3 regions of the Pseudomonas sp. BNK-30 genome follow, and region 2 is predicted to be linked to each of the others. Evidence: predicted binding sites of a transcription regulator. Region 2 holds the regulator's gene; each other region holds the start of a gene.
The links. Region 2 encodes FliA, which starts transcription of late flagellar genes. Its sites were predicted from a motif close to CTAAAGTTTNNNNNNNNNNNGCCGNTAA; they were not measured.

Region 1 (5,229 bases), 1.1 Mb from region 2:
GTGATGCCCAGTTGCTGGAGGACTTCGGCGATGTCCTTGCGGATGCGCAGATGGTCGTTGAGGTCCATGCCGGCCGTCCATTCAAAGTTGACCGCGCCGGGTATATGGCCACCCCTGGCTGCCAGGACCTTTTCACCAGAGAATTCTTGCGGGGCGCGGGCATCCCAGATCACCAGGTCATCGGCGCCCAGGCGGCTTTGCAGGTATTCGCGAGTGGCAGTCGGTTCGCTGTGCAATTGCAGGCGTACCGGTGCGGTGGCGGGCGCGGGTGCCTCCGTCGAGAGCTTGTCCGCCGGCCAGGCCTGGATGCCGCCATTGAGGTAATGGCAGGCCTTGTGGCCGATGACGTCGAGCAGCCAGATGAAGCGCCCGGCCCAGCCGCCGCCCTCATCGTCGTACACCACGTAGACCGCATCATCCCGGTGGCCGAGTTCGCTGAACAGTTTTTCCAGGTCGCCAATGGCCGGCAAAAGCCCCGGCGCGGGCGGCATGCCCAGCTGGGTGCGTTTGCCTTCGACGAAGCGGGCGCCCGGGATATGACCGCTGACATAGCGGTTGGCGCTGCTCAGGTCGACCAGGATCAGCTGGGGGGAAGCCAGGCGCGCAAGCAGATCCGCGGGCTCGATCACCAGCGGTAGTCCGGCAAAATCAGTCATCCACGGTCTCCAGTGTGGAAAGAGGGGCGATTGTAGCGCAAGGGTCAGGCATTGCGGTTGGCAAACACCGCAAGGGCGCGCTCGATACATTGCGCGGTTTTGCCGAACGCCTGGACACTGACATCGGCCAGCGGTTTGCCGCCTTGGTCGGCCACCGCCAGCATCAGTACCTGGTTGTTGACTGCCAGCGAGCGCAGCAACAGGTGTTCGCTACGGAAGAACGCACGCAATGGGGCCGGCAGCAGGGCCGCGAACTGGGCATGGTTGTCTGGTGACAGGCGCAGCTGTGCGGCCTGCCCGACCAGTTTCTGCAAAAGCTTGCTCTGCGTGACAGGCAAGGCGATGGCTGCAGCCTCCTTGGGCAAGCCGGCAGTTTGCTGCACGCGCAGGTAATCACTGGCCTTGTCCAGGGTCAGCAGCATGATGCGCTGCATGCCGCAGGCCAACAGTGCTTCACGGGCCTGGGTGGCCAGATGCACGGTATTGGTGAACGGGCTGGGTTGTGCCAGCAGCTCCTGGCACAGCTTGCGCCAATGGCCGAGCGCCTCGCTGGAAGGCGGTGGTGGCGTCAGCATGTCCGGATGCGGGCGACGCTGTTCCCAGGGCCAGATCAAGGCCTCGGCAGGGTGGAACAAGGCATGCCTGGCGTGCCGGCGGGCACTGGCGGCGGCCTGTTGGTGAACTTGCTGTTGCACGTCCTCCAGTGTGGTCTGCAGGTACAGCGCGGTGAGCAATTGCCAGCGCAGCAGGTGCGGGTTGTCCCAGCCTACCTGTGCCGCCAGGGCCAAGTTGTTGGCCAGCAGCACGGTATTGGCCGGCTGGTTGAACCAGCGGCTCAGTGCCGGCGCCTCGTCCAGGCGGTGCTGTTGGCTGAGCAGGTCTTCGTCGCGGGCGATGCTCAGTATCTGCCCCAGCTGCTCACGCTCTTCGAGCAGCATGCGGTAACCCTGGGTTACCCATTGCGACAGGCGCCAGTGTTCAGCCATGGCTTGGCACAGTGCCAGGATGCGCACGCCAAACAGCTCGAGCTCGACCTCTTGCGCCTCTTCGCCCTTGTGGATAACCCGCAGTTCCCAGGCATCGAGCAGCTTGGGGTAGGCCAGGGCCATCGGCCATAGGGGCGAGAGGAACAGCAGGCTACCCCAGTGAATTTCCTGCCACAGCCGCGCCAGGCGGCTGGCGAACAGGCCGCTGGCTTGCTGCGAAGCATGCTGGCTGATCAGCAGGAACTGCCGCAGTACCGGCGGTATGTCGTCGTCCGGCAGCGCTGGCAGGCGGGTAAGCAATTCCCTGCTGCGCGCCAGGCCCAGCCTGTTAAGGGCGATTTCCAGGCTTTCGGCGGGTTCTGCCTGGCTGGCGTTGGCGGGATGATTGGCCTCGCGCATCACCGACAGCACCAGGGCCGGGCTGTCCTGCATCAGTTCGGCGATATCGCGAAGCGAACGGCGGCTATCGTTGATAGCGCCCATGACCCGGTCGTAACTCTGCTTCGGTACCGGAACACGAATACCGTCGAGCAGCTTTACCCAGGCCTCTAGCGTACGCGGATTCTGAGTGGGCACCTTGGATTCCATTGGCATTTTGACATCAGTCCGAACTGGCTTTTCGCTTTGAGTGGCTATAGTCTGGCGCAGTTCTGCCGATAAGTAGAAGAAGAGTTTTAAAGCTCCCGTCCCTCATCCTGACCACGACAGCAAGTGCTTTGAACCTATGGCTAAAATTATCGGCATCATCGTCGTATTCGCGAGCGTGCTCGGCGGATATGTGCTCTCCCACGGCAAGATCGCGGCACTGATCCAGCCGTTCGAAGTGCTGATCATCGGCGGTGCAGCCTTTGGCGCCTTCATGCAGGCCAACCCCGGTTACATGACCATGCATGTAATCAAGAAGTCGCTGAAGATGTTCGGCACGCGCTTCACCCATACTTTCTACCTGGAAGTGCTGGGCCTGGTTTACGAAATCCTCAACAAGAGCCGTCGCGAAGGCATGATGGCGATCGAGGGCGATATCGAGGACGCCGCGGCCAGCCCGATCTTTGCCAAATACCCAGCGGTGCTGGGTGATGAGCGCATGACTGCCTTCATCTGCGACTACCTGCGCATCATGTCCACCGGCAACATGGCCCCCCACGAGCTCGAAGGCTTGTTCGACATGGAACTGTTGAGCATGAAGGAAGAGCTCGAGCACCCGTCGCATGCGGTCAACGGCATTGCCGACGGCATGCCCGGTTTCGGTATCGTCGCGGCAGTACTGGGTATCGTGGTGACCATGGCGTCTCTGGGCGAAGGCGACCAGGCCTCCATCGGCCTGCACGTCGGCGCCGCGCTGGTCGGTACCTTCTTCGGTATCCTTGCAGCCTATGGTTTCTTCGGCCCGCTGGCCAAGTGCCTGGAGCACGATGCCAAGGAAGAGCTCAACCTCTATGAGTCGATCAAGGCTTCGCTGGTCGCTTCGGCCTCTGGCATGCCACCTTCGCTGGCCGTTGAATTCGGGCGCAAGGTGCTGTATCCGAAGCATCGCCCGAGCTTTGTCGAGCTGGAACAAGCAGTTCGCGGTCGCTGAGCCATGGAAAACAATCAGCCGATAATCATCAAGCGCGTCAAGCGCTACGGTGGTGGCCACCATGGCGGCGCCTGGAAGATCGCTTTCGCTGACTTCGCCACGGCGATGATGGCGTTCTTTCTGGTGCTGTGGCTGCTGTCCACCGCAACGCCCGAGCAGAAGATCGCCATTGCCGGCTACTTCAAGGACCCGATCGGTTTCTCCGAAAGCGGTACACCCTACGTGATCGACCTTGGCGGCTCGCCCCAGCTGGCGCCGGAAAAGACCATCAACCCGGAGGAGAAGTCCGAGCCTACGCCCGATACCAGCATTCAGCTGGACAAGGACCAGGTCGAGACCTTGGCTGAACAGGTTGAGCGAGAACGCCTCGAACTGCTGTTGCAGGAGCTGCAGAACAAGGTCGAGGAAAACCCCCAGCTGCAGAAGTTCAAGGACCAGATTCTCTTCGAGATCACTCAGGACGGCCTGCGCATCCAGATCATGGATGCCGAGAACCGGCCGATGTTCGACATCGGCAGCGCCCGCCTGCAGCCGTATTTCGAGGACATTCTGCTGGCCATGGCCGACACCATCAAGGCGGTGCCGAACAAGATCAGCGTCAGTGGTCACACCGATGCCAAGCCTTATTCGGACAGCGGCGAGTTCGGCAACTGGGAGCTGTCGGCCAATCGCGCCAATGCCGCACGGCGTGCGCTGGTTGCCGGTGGCTATCCGGATGACCAGGTCGCGCGGGTGGTGGGTTATGCGTCGTCTTCGCTGTTCGACCGCAAAGACCCGTTCAACCCGGTAAACCGCCGTATCGACATCATCGTCCTGACCAAGAAGGCCCAGCGCAACATTGAGGGTGAGCAGGGTACGTCGCCTGCACAGCCAAGCCAGCCAGCGCCGCCTGCCGGCGCTGCGCCTGATGCTTCGGCGGCACCTGCTGCGCAGGATGCACCGATGCAGCCGCGTGAACTGCGCCAGAAGCTGAACATCTTCGAGGAAGGCACCTTGAGGATGGACGAGCCCAACGACCAGTGACGCAGGGGCCGCCCAGCGGCCCCGATTCATCAAAACCCCCGCCGGATCTTGGCCTTCAGATCCGCATGAAAGAAGTCAGCATTGTCCCTGTCGGCGCAGCTTCCGCGCCCCGGCGGCAACGTCATGGCGCGGGTGAACGTGCACTCATCGTGATAGGCCCGCACAAACAGGTCGATGTGCCTGCGCTCGCGCATTACCGGCCATTTGCCAAAGCACTCAGGCAGAGCGCCGCCGTTTCTTTGATAAAAGCTGACACGCCGGCTGCTCATGACTGCAGCCCCCAGCAGCCAGGGTGTCCACCAGTCTGCGGCGGCCCATTCGGACAAAAGCCCAATCCAGTGGGTTGCATCGCTCATGTATCGACAGAAGCTGCAATACAGATCTTCGCGGGTCTGCCCTTGGCAGTCGAACAGGACCAGCTGCGCGGGAATGCTTTCGAGCAGCAAGCGTTCATTGAGGATAAAGGCGTCAAGCCGCTCTTCGTGGCGGTAAGTGATTAAAACCGGCATCGCGGTTGCCCTCCCTGATAGGAAGTCATGACCATCAGGGAAAGCTGCAGGCGGGGCAATAGATGACGGCAAAACCGGAATAGCCCTACGCGCCCCGGTAATATTTCCTACGAATCAGTAGCTGTCTTCCGGCAGGCTGGCAATGATCGAGCGGTAGCTGTTCATGCGCTGCTGCTTGATACGGCCGTCTTCCAGTGCCGTGAGCAGCGCGCAGCCTGGCTCGCGATCATGCTTGCAGTCGCGAAAGCGGCAGGTGCCGAACAGGTCGCGGAACTCGATGAAGCCATCTTCCACATCGTCGCGGCTGACATGGCCAAGGCCGAACTCCCGGATGCCTGGCGAGTCGATCAGGTCGCCGCCATTGGGGAAGTGGTAAAGGCGCGCGGTGGTGGTGGTGTGGGTGCCTTGGCCCGACCATTCGGACAGGTCACCGACCCGGGTGTCGGCAGCCGGCAGCAGGCTGTTGACCAGAGAAGACT
Region 2 (5,229 bases):
TGCGTGACATCCGCAGCATTGCCGAGGCCATCGCCAATAATGCCGGCAAGAGTCAAGATACCGCCGCGCTGGTGGCGGCAGTGCGCGTCGGATTGTGTCGCGCCATCGTGCAAAGCATTGTCGGCGTTGAGTCCGAGCTGCCTGTGATCACTCTTGAGCCAAGGTTGGAACAGATTTTGCTCAATAGTCTGCAAAGGGCCGGGCAAGGTCAGGAAGACGGTGTTCTTCTGGAGCCGAGCATGGCCGAAAAGCTGCAGCGTTCGTTGATCGAAGCGGCCCAGCGTCAGGAGATGCAGGGCCAGCCGGCCATCCTTCTGGTTGCCGGCCCGATCCGAGCCATGCTGTCGCGCTTCGGCCGCCTGGCTGTACCGAATTTGCATGTTCTGGCGTATCAGGAAATACCGGATAACAAGCAAGTCACCATCGTTGCCACCGTGGGCCCCAACGGCTGAGGTAGTGGGTTATGCAAGTTAAGCGTTTTTTCGCCGCCGATATGCGCCAGGCCATGAAGCTGGTCCGTGATGAGCTGGGCTCCGACGCCGCCATCATCGGTAACCGGCGCATCGCTGGCGGTGTCGAACTGACGGCCGCGCTGGACTACAAACTGTCCGCGTTGGCCCCGCGCGTGCCCAATGCCGAGCTCGAGCACGAGCTGCGCAAGACCCAGACGCGCATCGCCACGGCCCAGGCCGAGCTGGACAACCGCAGTGATGCCACCGAAGGCAGCCGCCAATTGTTCGCCGGCCAGTCGCTGACCGCCTCGCAGCCGTTGATCGAACCGCATGTGGATGTACCGGCCCCTGCAGCACCTGCTGCGCCGGCACCGGTCGACCCGCGCCTGTTCGATGCCATGCGCTCTGAGCTGTCGGGCCTGCGCGAGCTGCTGGAAGTGCAGCTTGGCTCGCTGGCCTGGAGCCAGCTGCAAGGCAGCAAGCCGGCGCAGGCCAACCTCTGGCGCCGGCTGCAGCGCATCGGCCTGTCCGGGCCGATCGCCCGCGAGTTGCTTGACCTCACCGCCGAAATCGAGGAGCCGCGCCAGGCTTGGCGCATGCTGCTGGCGCACTTGGCACGCATGATCGAAGTGCCTGAGATCGAACCGATCGAAGAGGGTGGTGTGATCGCCATGGTCGGCCCCGCCGGCATGGGCAAGACCACCACCCTGGCCAAGCTGGCGGCGCGCTATGTGCTCAAGTACGGCCCGCAGAACCTGGCCCTGGTCAGCATGGACAGTTTCCGCATTGGTGCCCAGGAGCAGCTCAAGACCCTGGGGCGCATCCTCAACGTGCCGGTGACCTATGTAGACCCCGGCCAGTCGCTGGCCCAGGCGTTGGAGCCGCTGCTGCGCAAGCGCGTGGTGCTGATCGATACCGCCGGCCTGCAGGCCAGCGACCCGGCCCTGCGCATGCAGCTGGAAAGCCTCGCCAGCCGCGGCATCGCCTCGAAGAATTACCTGGTGCTGGCCACCACCAGCCAGAAGCAGGTGCTGACGGCTGCATATCACAGCTACAAACGCTGTGGGCTGGCCGGCTGCATCCTGACCAAACTCGATGAAACGGCGAGCCTCGGCGATGTGCTGAGCCTGGCCATCAGTCATGAACTGCCCGTTGCCTATCTTACCGATGGCCCGCGCATTCCTGACGACCTGCACTTGCCGCGGGCGCACCAACTGGTTACCCGCGCGGTCAATGTGCAGTTGCAGGACGAGCCCAGCGAAGAGGCCATGGCCGACATGTTCGCTGATCTCTATCACAACCCAAGGAGAGCGGGTTGATGATCAAGCGTATGCAAAATACCTACACCAAGGGGGCCGCAGTCATGCCCCACGTGTGGCTTGGGTCCAAGCGAGACAAGGTGAACAACGAACATGGGTAGCATGCATCCCGTACAGGTGATCGCCGTAACCGGTGGCAAAGGTGGCGTCGGCAAGACTAACGTTTCAGTGAACCTGTCTCTGGCGCTGGCCGAGCTCGGCCGCCGGGTCATGCTGCTGGACGCCGACCTGGGCCTTGCCAACGTCGACGTATTGCTGGGCCTGACCCCCAAACACACCCTGGCCGATGTCATTGAAGGGCGCTGTGAGCTGCGCGACGTGCTGTTGCAGGGGCCGGGCGGGGTGCGCATCGTGCCGGCGGCCTCTGGCACCCAGAGCATGGTGCACCTGGCCCCGGCCCAGCATGCCGGGTTGATCCAGGCCTTCAGCGAGATCGGCGACAACCTCGACGTGCTGGTGATCGACACCGCTGCAGGGATTGGTGACTCGGTGGTCAGCTTCGTCCGTGCGGCCCAGGAAGTGCTGCTGGTGGTGTGCGACGAGCCGACCTCGATCACCGATGCCTACGCGCTGATCAAGCTGCTCAATCGCGATTATGGGATGAACCGTTTCCGCGTGCTGGCCAACATGGCGCAGAGCCCGCAGGAAGGGCGCAACCTGTTCGCCAAGTTGACCAAGGTCACCGACCGCTTCCTCGACGTTGCCCTGCAATACGTCGGCGCCGTGCCGTACGACGAGTGTGTGCGCAAGGCGGTGCAGAAGCAGCGGGCAGTCTACGAAGCCTTCCCCCGTTCCAAGTGTGCGCTGGCCTTCAAGGCCATTGCGCAGAAGGTCGACAGCTGGCCGTTGCCGGCCAACCCGCGCGGGCATCTGGAGTTCTTCGTCGAGCGCCTGGTGCAGCCCACCAGCGCAGGGCCGGTCCTATGAGTGCGAGCGGGTTCAAGATGTACAGCAAGGCGTCCAAGGACGCCCAGTACGATCTGGTTGAACGCTACGCGCCGCTGGTCAAGCGCATTGCCTACCACCTGCTGGCGCGCCTGCCTGCCAACGTGCAGGTGGAAGACCTGATCCAGGCCGGCATGATCGGCTTGCTTGAGGTGGCCAACAAATACGACGCCAGCAAGGGCGCCAGCTTTGAAACCTATGCCGGCATCCGCATCCGCGGCGCCATGCTCGACGAGGTACGCAAAGGTGACTGGGCACCGCGCTCGGTGCACCGCAACACGCGCATGGTCAGCGATGCGATGCGCGCTGTGGAAGCAAGAACCGGCCGTGACGCTAAAGATCATGAAGTTGCGGCCGAACTCAAGTTGAGTCTCGATGATTACTACGGGATTTTGAACGATACCCTGGGTAGCCGCCTGTTCAGCTTCGACGACCTGTTGCAGGACGGCGAGCACGAAGGGTTGCACGAGGAGGGCGCCAGTGGCCAGGTCGAGCCGTCGCGCGACCTGGAAGACGAGCGCTTCCAGGCCGCACTGACCGATGCCATCGCCAACTTGCCGGAGCGCGAGCGGCTGGTGCTGGCGCTGTACTACGACGAAGAGCTGAACCTCAAGGAAATCGGTGAGGTACTGGGGGTCAGCGAATCGCGTGTCAGCCAGTTGCACAGCCAGTGCGCCGCGCGACTGCGCAGCCGCCTTGGGGAATGGCGGGCGCGTTGAGCCCGGGGTCGTTGCAGTCGTTTTCACGTTGTACCGAATTGATTGAATGCGCGCTCGGGGCCGAGCGCGTTTGAGACTGCTTGGAGGTCTAATTGAACAAAGACATGAAAATCCTCATCGTTGACGACTTTTCGACGATGCGGCGGATCATCAAGAACCTGTTGCGTGATCTGGGCTTCACCAATACCGACGAAGCCGACGACGGCACCACGGCATTGCCGATGCTCGAAAGCGGCCATTACGACTTCCTGGTGACCGACTGGAACATGCCTGGCATGTCCGGCATCGACTTGCTGCGCAAGGTACGTGCCCACGACCGCCTGAAGGCCATGCCGGTACTGATGGTGACGGCCGAAGCCAAGCGCGACCAGATCATCGAAGCGGCTCAAGCCGGCGTGAATGGGTATGTGGTCAAGCCGTTCACCGCCCAGGTGCTCAAAGAAAAGATCGAGAAGATCTTCGAACGCGTCAACGGCTGAACAAAGTCAGGGGGCGCCATGGAATCAACACAAACGTCTTTGGGGGAGTTTGAGTCAACCCTGAAGAAGCATGCCCAGGAACTGGTCGAAAGCCTGGAACGGGGCCGGTTCGGCGAGGCGGTGCAGCTGATTCATCAGCTCAACCAGACCCGCGACCGCGGCTTGTATCAGGAAGTCGGCAAGCTCACCCGCGAGCTGCACAGTGCGATCGTCAGCTTCCAGATCGACCCGCGCATGCCGCAGGCCGAGGAAGTCTCGCAGATCACCGACGCCACCGAACGTTTGTCCTATGTGGTCAAGCTTACCGAAGGCGCCGCCAACCGCACCATGGACCTGGTGGAGGAGAGCACGCCCGTGCTCAACGACCTGGCCGCTGAGGCGCAGAACCTGAGTGTCGACTGGCAGCGCTTCATGCGCCGCGAAGTCGCTGCGCCGGAATTCCGCGAGCTGGTCAAGCGTGTCGACAGTTTCCTGACGCACAGCGCTGAAGGTAACCGCAAGGTATCTGGCCACCTCAATGACATTCTGCTGGCTCAGGACTATCAGGACCTGACCGGCCAGGTGATCAAGCGGGTGACCGCGCTGGTGACCGAAGTCGAAAGCAATCTGCTCAAGCTCGTGCTGATGGCCAGTCAGGTCGACCGTTTTGCCGGTATCGAACATGACCACCAACAGCTGCGCGCTGAAAAAGATGAAGAAAAATATCCGGCTCGGGGTGAAGGTCCGCAGATTCATGCCGATAAGCGTGAAGACGTTGTGTCCGGTCAGGACGATGTCGATGATCTGCTGTCCAGCCTGGGTTTTTAAGGAGCACGTTTAATGAGCTTCGGCGCCGATGAAGAAATCCTTCAGGATTTCCTGGTAGAAGCCGGCGAAATTCTTGAGCAACTGTCCGAGCAACTGGTCGAGCTGGAAAGCCGGCCCGATGATGCCGACCTGCTCAATGCGATCTTTCGCGGTTTCCACACTGTAAAAGGGGGCGCCGGCTTCCTCCAGCTCAATGAGCTGGTGGAGTGCTGCCATATCGCCGAGAACGTGTTCGACATCCTGCGCAAAGGTGAGCGCCGGGTCGACGCGGAACTGATGGACGTGGTGCTCGAAGCGCTGGATACGGTCAACAGCATGTTCGGCCAAGTGCGCGAGCGCAGTGAAGTGACCCCGGCCACGCCCGAGTTGCTGGCGGCCTTGGCCCGCCTGGCCGAGCCGGGTAGCGTCGAAGCTCCTGCGCCGGTGGCCGAGGCTGTGCCTGCGCCGGCCGAGCCTGCCGCCGAGGCAGACATCACCGACACCGAATTCGAGCAGTTGCTCGATTCGC
Region 3 (5,229 bases), 2.5 Mb from region 2:
ACGCGCAACTGCAGGCCAAGGTTACCCGCCTGCGCGAGCTGCTGGCCCCCTTCGGTGCGCCGCAGCCCGCTGTGTTCGACTCGCCGCGCGAGCATTACCGCTTGCGTGCCGAGTTCCGCCTGTGGCGCGAGGATGGCCAGCGCCACTATGCGATGTTCGCCCCGGGCGAGAAGCACAAGGCCATCCTGATCGACGATTTCCCCATCGCCAGCGAGCGCATCAACGCATTGATGCCGCGCCTCAAGGCTGCCTGGCAGGCCAGTGAAGAACTGAGCAATCGGCTGTTCCAGGTGGAGTTCCTCACCACCCTTGCCGGCGATGCGATGGTCACGATGTGCTACCACCGCCCGCTGGACGAGGCCTGGGAAGTGGCAGCACGGCAGTTGGCCGAAGAACTGGGCGTGAGCCTGATCGGCCGCTCCAAGGGCAAGCGGCTGGTCATCGGCCGTGATTACGCCGTGGAAAAACTCGATGTGGCTGGCCGGGTGTTCAGCTATCGCCAGCCGGAAGGCGCATTCACCCAGCCCAATGGCGCGGTTAATCAGAAGATGTTGAGCTGGGCGTACGACGCCATCGGCGAGCGCGATGACGACCTGCTGGAACTGTACTGCGGTAACGGCAATTTCACCCTGCCGCTGGCCACCCGCGTACGCCAAGTGCTGGCCACCGAGATCAGCAAGACCTCGGTCAACGCCGCCCTGAGCAACCTCGAAGAGAACGCGGTGGATAACGTGCGCTTGGTGCGCCTGTCAGCGGAAGAGCTGACCCAGGCGCTGAACGAGGTTCGTCCGTTCCGACGGCTGGAAGGGATCGACCTGAAGAGTTATGCGTTCGGGACCGTGTTCGTCGACCCACCACGTGCGGGGATGGACCCGGATACTTGCGAGCTGACACGGCGTTTTGAACGGATTCTGTATATCTCGTGCAATCCAGAAACGCTGGCGGCCAACATCGAGCAGTTGCAGGACACGCACCGCATCGAACGCTGTGCGTTGTTTGACCAGTTCCCGTATACCCACCACATGGAAAGTGGGGTATTGCTGGTTCGGCGCTGATTGACGGAAATTGGGGCTGCTTTGCAGCCCCAATACACTCAGAAGTCGAAGAAGACCGTCTCCCCTTCCCCCTGAACACGGATATCGAAACGGTACGCCGTCTTGCCATCCACCTCGCAACGCTTGGCAATCAAGGTTTCACGGCGCTGCGGCTGCTCGATCAGGTTGAGCACCGGGCACTTGGCGTTCGCTTCGGCCTCATCATCGAAATACAGCCGCGTGTGCAAGTGGATGTTGATGCCGCGAGCAAACAGGCTGATGTTGATGTGCGGGGCCATCGGCACACCGGCAGCGTTGTTCACCACACCGGGCTTGACGGTCTGCACGGTCCACTCACCGGCATCGAAGGTGGTGGCAGTACGACCGAAGCTGTTGAAGGCGTTTTCCAGGTTGTAGTCATCCTGGTACTGGCCATTGGCATCGGCTTGCCAGAGTTCCAGGAATGAATCGCGCACCAGGTGGCCGTTGCCGTCATACACCTGGCCGATCAGCAGGATGTGTTCACCCGGTGCCTGCGGCTTAGCCAGACGGTTCCAGATTTCCTGATCACGGGTAGGGTTACCGGCCGCTTCCAGGGCCAGGCCGATGTGCACGTAGGGGCCGGCGGTCTGCGAGGGGGTTTCCGGCAGCAGTTCGATTGGCATGGCGGGGTCCTCAGCAGTTTTCGAAGTGGGTTTTGCGCTGGCCGCGCAGCACGATGTCGAAGCGGTACGCCAGGCAATCCATGGGGTTGGCGTTGCTCATGTCGAGCTTGGCGATCAGTTGCTGCACCGCTTCTGGGTTGGCGATCGACTTGACGATCGGGCACATCGGGATCAGCGGGTCGCCCTCGAAGTACAGCTGGGTGATCAGCTTGGTGGCGATCGACGGGCCGCTGACAGCGACGTGGATGTGCGCCGGGCGCCAGTCGTTCGGGCCGTTGCGCCATGGGTATGGGCCGGGCTTGATGGTGCGGAAGCTGTAGTAGCCTTCACTGTCGGTCAGGCAGCGGCCGACACCACCGAAATTCGGGTCCAGCGGGGCCAGGTAGCGGTCGTTCTTGTGGCGGTAACGGCCGCCGGCGTTGGCCTGCCAGATCTCTACCAAGGTATTGGGCACTGGCTTGCCGTACTGGTCGACGACACGGCCAGCAACGATGATGCGCTCACCAATCGGCAGGCCGCCGTTGTTGAAGTTCAGCAGCAGGTCATGGTCGTGGGCGCCGAAGCCCAGGTGGGTGAAGTCCGGGCCGGTGGTTTCGCTGATCGACTGCGGGATGCTGACCAATGCCTGGCGCGGCGAGCGGGCAATGGAAGTCTTGTAGTCGGGGGTCAGGGCCTTGGGGTGCCAGTTGCGATCACGGATCACGAAGCGGCTGTTGTCCTGGGCGGGCATGCCGTTTTCCTCTCTTGGAGTTATCAAAGCGCCTGTGGTTCGCAGGCGGACTTGCAGTTTCGGATAGGTCGCCCCAGATGAATATTGAATTCCGCCGACCGTTACTTAACCAAATGGTTATGCATTAGTACCTTTGGCTGGCGTGAACTAACCTTTGTCTTCATGTTTCAGGCTCTGGAGTGCACTTCATGGAATGGCGAAAAGGCCGTCGTAGCGACAATGTGGTCGATGCCCGTGGCCAAGGCGGCGGCGGTGGTGGCATGCGCTTTGGCGGCGGCAAGGGCCTGGGGCTCGGGGCCATCCTGCTGATCGTCGGCATCGGTTGGCTCACTGGCCAGGACCCGCTGCAGATCCTCGGCCAGCTCACTGGCCAGATGGAGCAGCAGCAAGCCCCAAGCGGTGCGGGCAACAAGGCCCCAGCGGCCAACGACGAGCAGGCCCAGTTCGTCGCCTCGATCCTGGGCGACACCGAAGACACCTGGAAGGCTCTGTTCTCGCAGGCTGGCAAGCAGTATCGCGACCCTAAGCTGGTGCTGTTCAGCGGCCAGGTGAATTCCGCCTGCGGCTTCGCTTCAGCGGCGGTGGGGCCGTTCTACTGCCCGGCCGACCAGCGGGTGTACCTGGACATGTCGTTCTTCCGTGAAATGGAAACCCGCTTCGCCGCCGCAGGCGACTTCGCCCAGGCCTACGTGATCGCCCACGAGATCGGCCACCACGTGCAAACCTTGCTTGGCGTGTCGGCCAAGGTCGATGCCGCGCGCCGTGCAGGCCAGCGCCTGGAGGGTGACAATGGCTTGCTGGTGCGCCAGGAATTGCAGGCCGACTGCCTGGCCGGTGTATGGGCTTACCAGGCGCAGCAACGCCTGAACTGGCTGGAGCCAGGGGATGTCGAGGAAGCACTCAATGCTGCCAATGCCATCGGTGATGACCGACTGCAGCAAAAGGGCCAGGGGCGCGTGGTACCTGACTCCTTTACCCACGGCACCTCGGCGCAGCGGGTGCGTTGGTTCAAGGCCGGGTTTGCCCAGGGCGATGTGAACAGCTGCGACACGTTCAGTGCGCGAAGCCTTTGAAATTTCAAGGGGTCCCTGCGCGCGGCAAGCCCGCTGCCGCGCGTGGTGTTGCAATTGAGCTGAAAAAGCGTTTCAGCTTCCCCGCCATTTGCCGATAACCCCTGCACGATTCAGCGGGCATCCAGAACAACAACGCCTCGCGATCGAACATTGATCAAGTGAGCGAAATCATTTCTGGAGAGCGTGCATGAACAGCTGGTTTGCCAACATCAGCGTCAACCTCAAACTCGGCCTGGGCTTCGGCCTGGTGCTGGTCCTCACCGGCCTGCTGGCCCTGACCGGCTGGAACAGCCTGGGCAGCCTCATCGACCGCAGCAACTGGATGGGCGATATCGGCAAGCTCAACAAAGACCTGACCGACCTGCGCGTAGCGCGCCTGCAGTACATGATCGCCAATGGCGACGATGCTGCCGCAGCCAACACCCAGGCCAAGCTGGATGCCTTCAGCAAGCAGCAAGAATACCTGGTCAGTACTTTCAAGAGCCCGGAAAACGTCAAGCTGCTCAAAGAACTGGGCCAGACCATCAGCGAGTACGAGGTTTCGCTGAACAAGATGCGTGCCGGCTACAAAGGCTCGCTGGCTGCACGTGACGCGATGAATGTATCGGCTGCCAAGGCCGACGCGGCCATGGATCTGCTCGGCGAGGACGTCATGGGCCGCCCCGAAGCCGATAGCGTGCGCTTGTCGCAATACCAACTGATCAGCAAGGCGCGCCAGCAACTGCTGCAAGTGCGAGTGGATGTGCGCGGTTATATTGCCGACAACTCTGCGGCCAACGAACAGGCCGCCCTGCGCCAGCTGGAGTCGGCACTTGCCGAGATCGACAACCTGAAGCGTCAGCTGCCTGCCGAAGCCACGCGCGTGCAGCAGTTGGAGCAATCGATACAGGCCTACCGCGAGGCCGTGCGCCAGTTCCGCGATGCAGTCGCCGACATCACCACCGCCCGTGCAGAGATGACCGTGCAGGGCGGCGATATCGTCAAGCGCAGCGACGCGCTGTACAAGATCCAGATCGACCGCCGCGACGCCGAGAGCGCCCAGGCGCGCAGCCTGCAGACCATCGCCACGTTGCTGGCCCTGCTGGTCGGTGTACTGGCGGCGGTGCTGATCACCCGCCAGATCACCCGCCCGCTGCATGACACGCTGCAAGCGGTGGAGCGCATCGCTGGTGGCGACCTCACCCACGACCTGCGTGTTACCCGTCGCGACGAAATCGGCGTGCTGCAGCAGGGCATCGCCCGCATGGGCACCACCCTGCGCGAGCTCATCACCGGCATCCGCGACGGTGTCACGCAGATCGCCAGCGCCGCTGAGGAACTGTCGGCGGTCACCGAGCAGACCAGCGCTGGCGCAAACAGCCAGAAGGTCGAAACCGACCAGGTCGCTACCGCCATGCACGAAATGGCCGCGACCGTTCAGGAAGTGGCGCGCAATGCCGAGCAGGCTTCGCACGCAGCGACCGGCGCCGATGACGAAGCACGCGCAGGTGATCGCGTGGTCGGTGAAGCGATCAGCCAGATCGAACGCCTGGCCGAGGAAGTGCACCGCTCCACCGAAGCCATGAACCTGCTGCAGCAAGAAAGCCAGAAAATCGGCAGTGTCATGGATGTGATCAAGTCGGTAGCCGAACAGACCAACCTGCTGGCGCTCAACGCTGCCATCGAAGCCGCCCGTGCCGGTGAGGCTGGCCGTGGCTTTGCCGTGGTCGCCGACGAGGTACGTGGTT

Region 1: a site for FliA is predicted at 2,275-2,302, ahead of motA (flagellar motor stator protein MotA). Genes of this name have one in related genera too.
Region 3: a site for FliA is predicted at 3,573-3,600, ahead of ACMGGN_RS18295 (methyl-accepting chemotaxis protein). Genes of this name have one in related genera too.

Annotation. Positions count from the first base shown of each region.
Region 1 is NZ_CP179904.1:5,305,455-5,310,683, forward strand. It holds gene ACMGGN_RS24615 (rhodanese-like domain-containing protein) at 1-656, opposite strand, end outside; gene ACMGGN_RS24620 (HDOD domain-containing protein) at 701-2,236, opposite strand; gene motA (flagellar motor stator protein MotA) at 2,367-3,218, shown strand; gene motB (flagellar motor protein MotB) at 3,222-4,241, shown strand; gene ACMGGN_RS24635 (molecular chaperone Tir) at 4,271-4,750, opposite strand; gene rsgA (small ribosomal subunit biogenesis GTPase RsgA) at 4,865-5,229, opposite strand, start outside.
Region 2 is NZ_CP179904.1:929,026-934,254, forward strand. It holds gene flhA (flagellar biosynthesis protein FlhA) at 1-452, shown strand, start outside; gene flhF (flagellar biosynthesis protein FlhF) at 464-1,771, shown strand; gene fleN (flagellar synthesis regulator FleN) at 1,865-2,698, shown strand; gene fliA (RNA polymerase sigma factor FliA) at 2,695-3,435, shown strand; gene ACMGGN_RS04425 (chemotaxis response regulator CheY) at 3,540-3,914, shown strand; gene ACMGGN_RS04430 (protein phosphatase CheZ) at 3,933-4,721, shown strand; gene ACMGGN_RS04435 (chemotaxis protein CheA) at 4,734-5,229, shown strand, end outside.
Region 3 is NZ_CP179904.1:3,925,948-3,931,176, forward strand. It holds gene trmA (tRNA (uridine(54)-C5)-methyltransferase TrmA) at 1-1,055, shown strand, start outside; gene pcaG (protocatechuate 3,4-dioxygenase subunit alpha) at 1,094-1,699, opposite strand; gene pcaH (protocatechuate 3,4-dioxygenase subunit beta) at 1,710-2,429, opposite strand; gene ACMGGN_RS18290 (neutral zinc metallopeptidase) at 2,618-3,502, shown strand; gene ACMGGN_RS18295 (methyl-accepting chemotaxis protein) at 3,690-5,229, shown strand, end outside.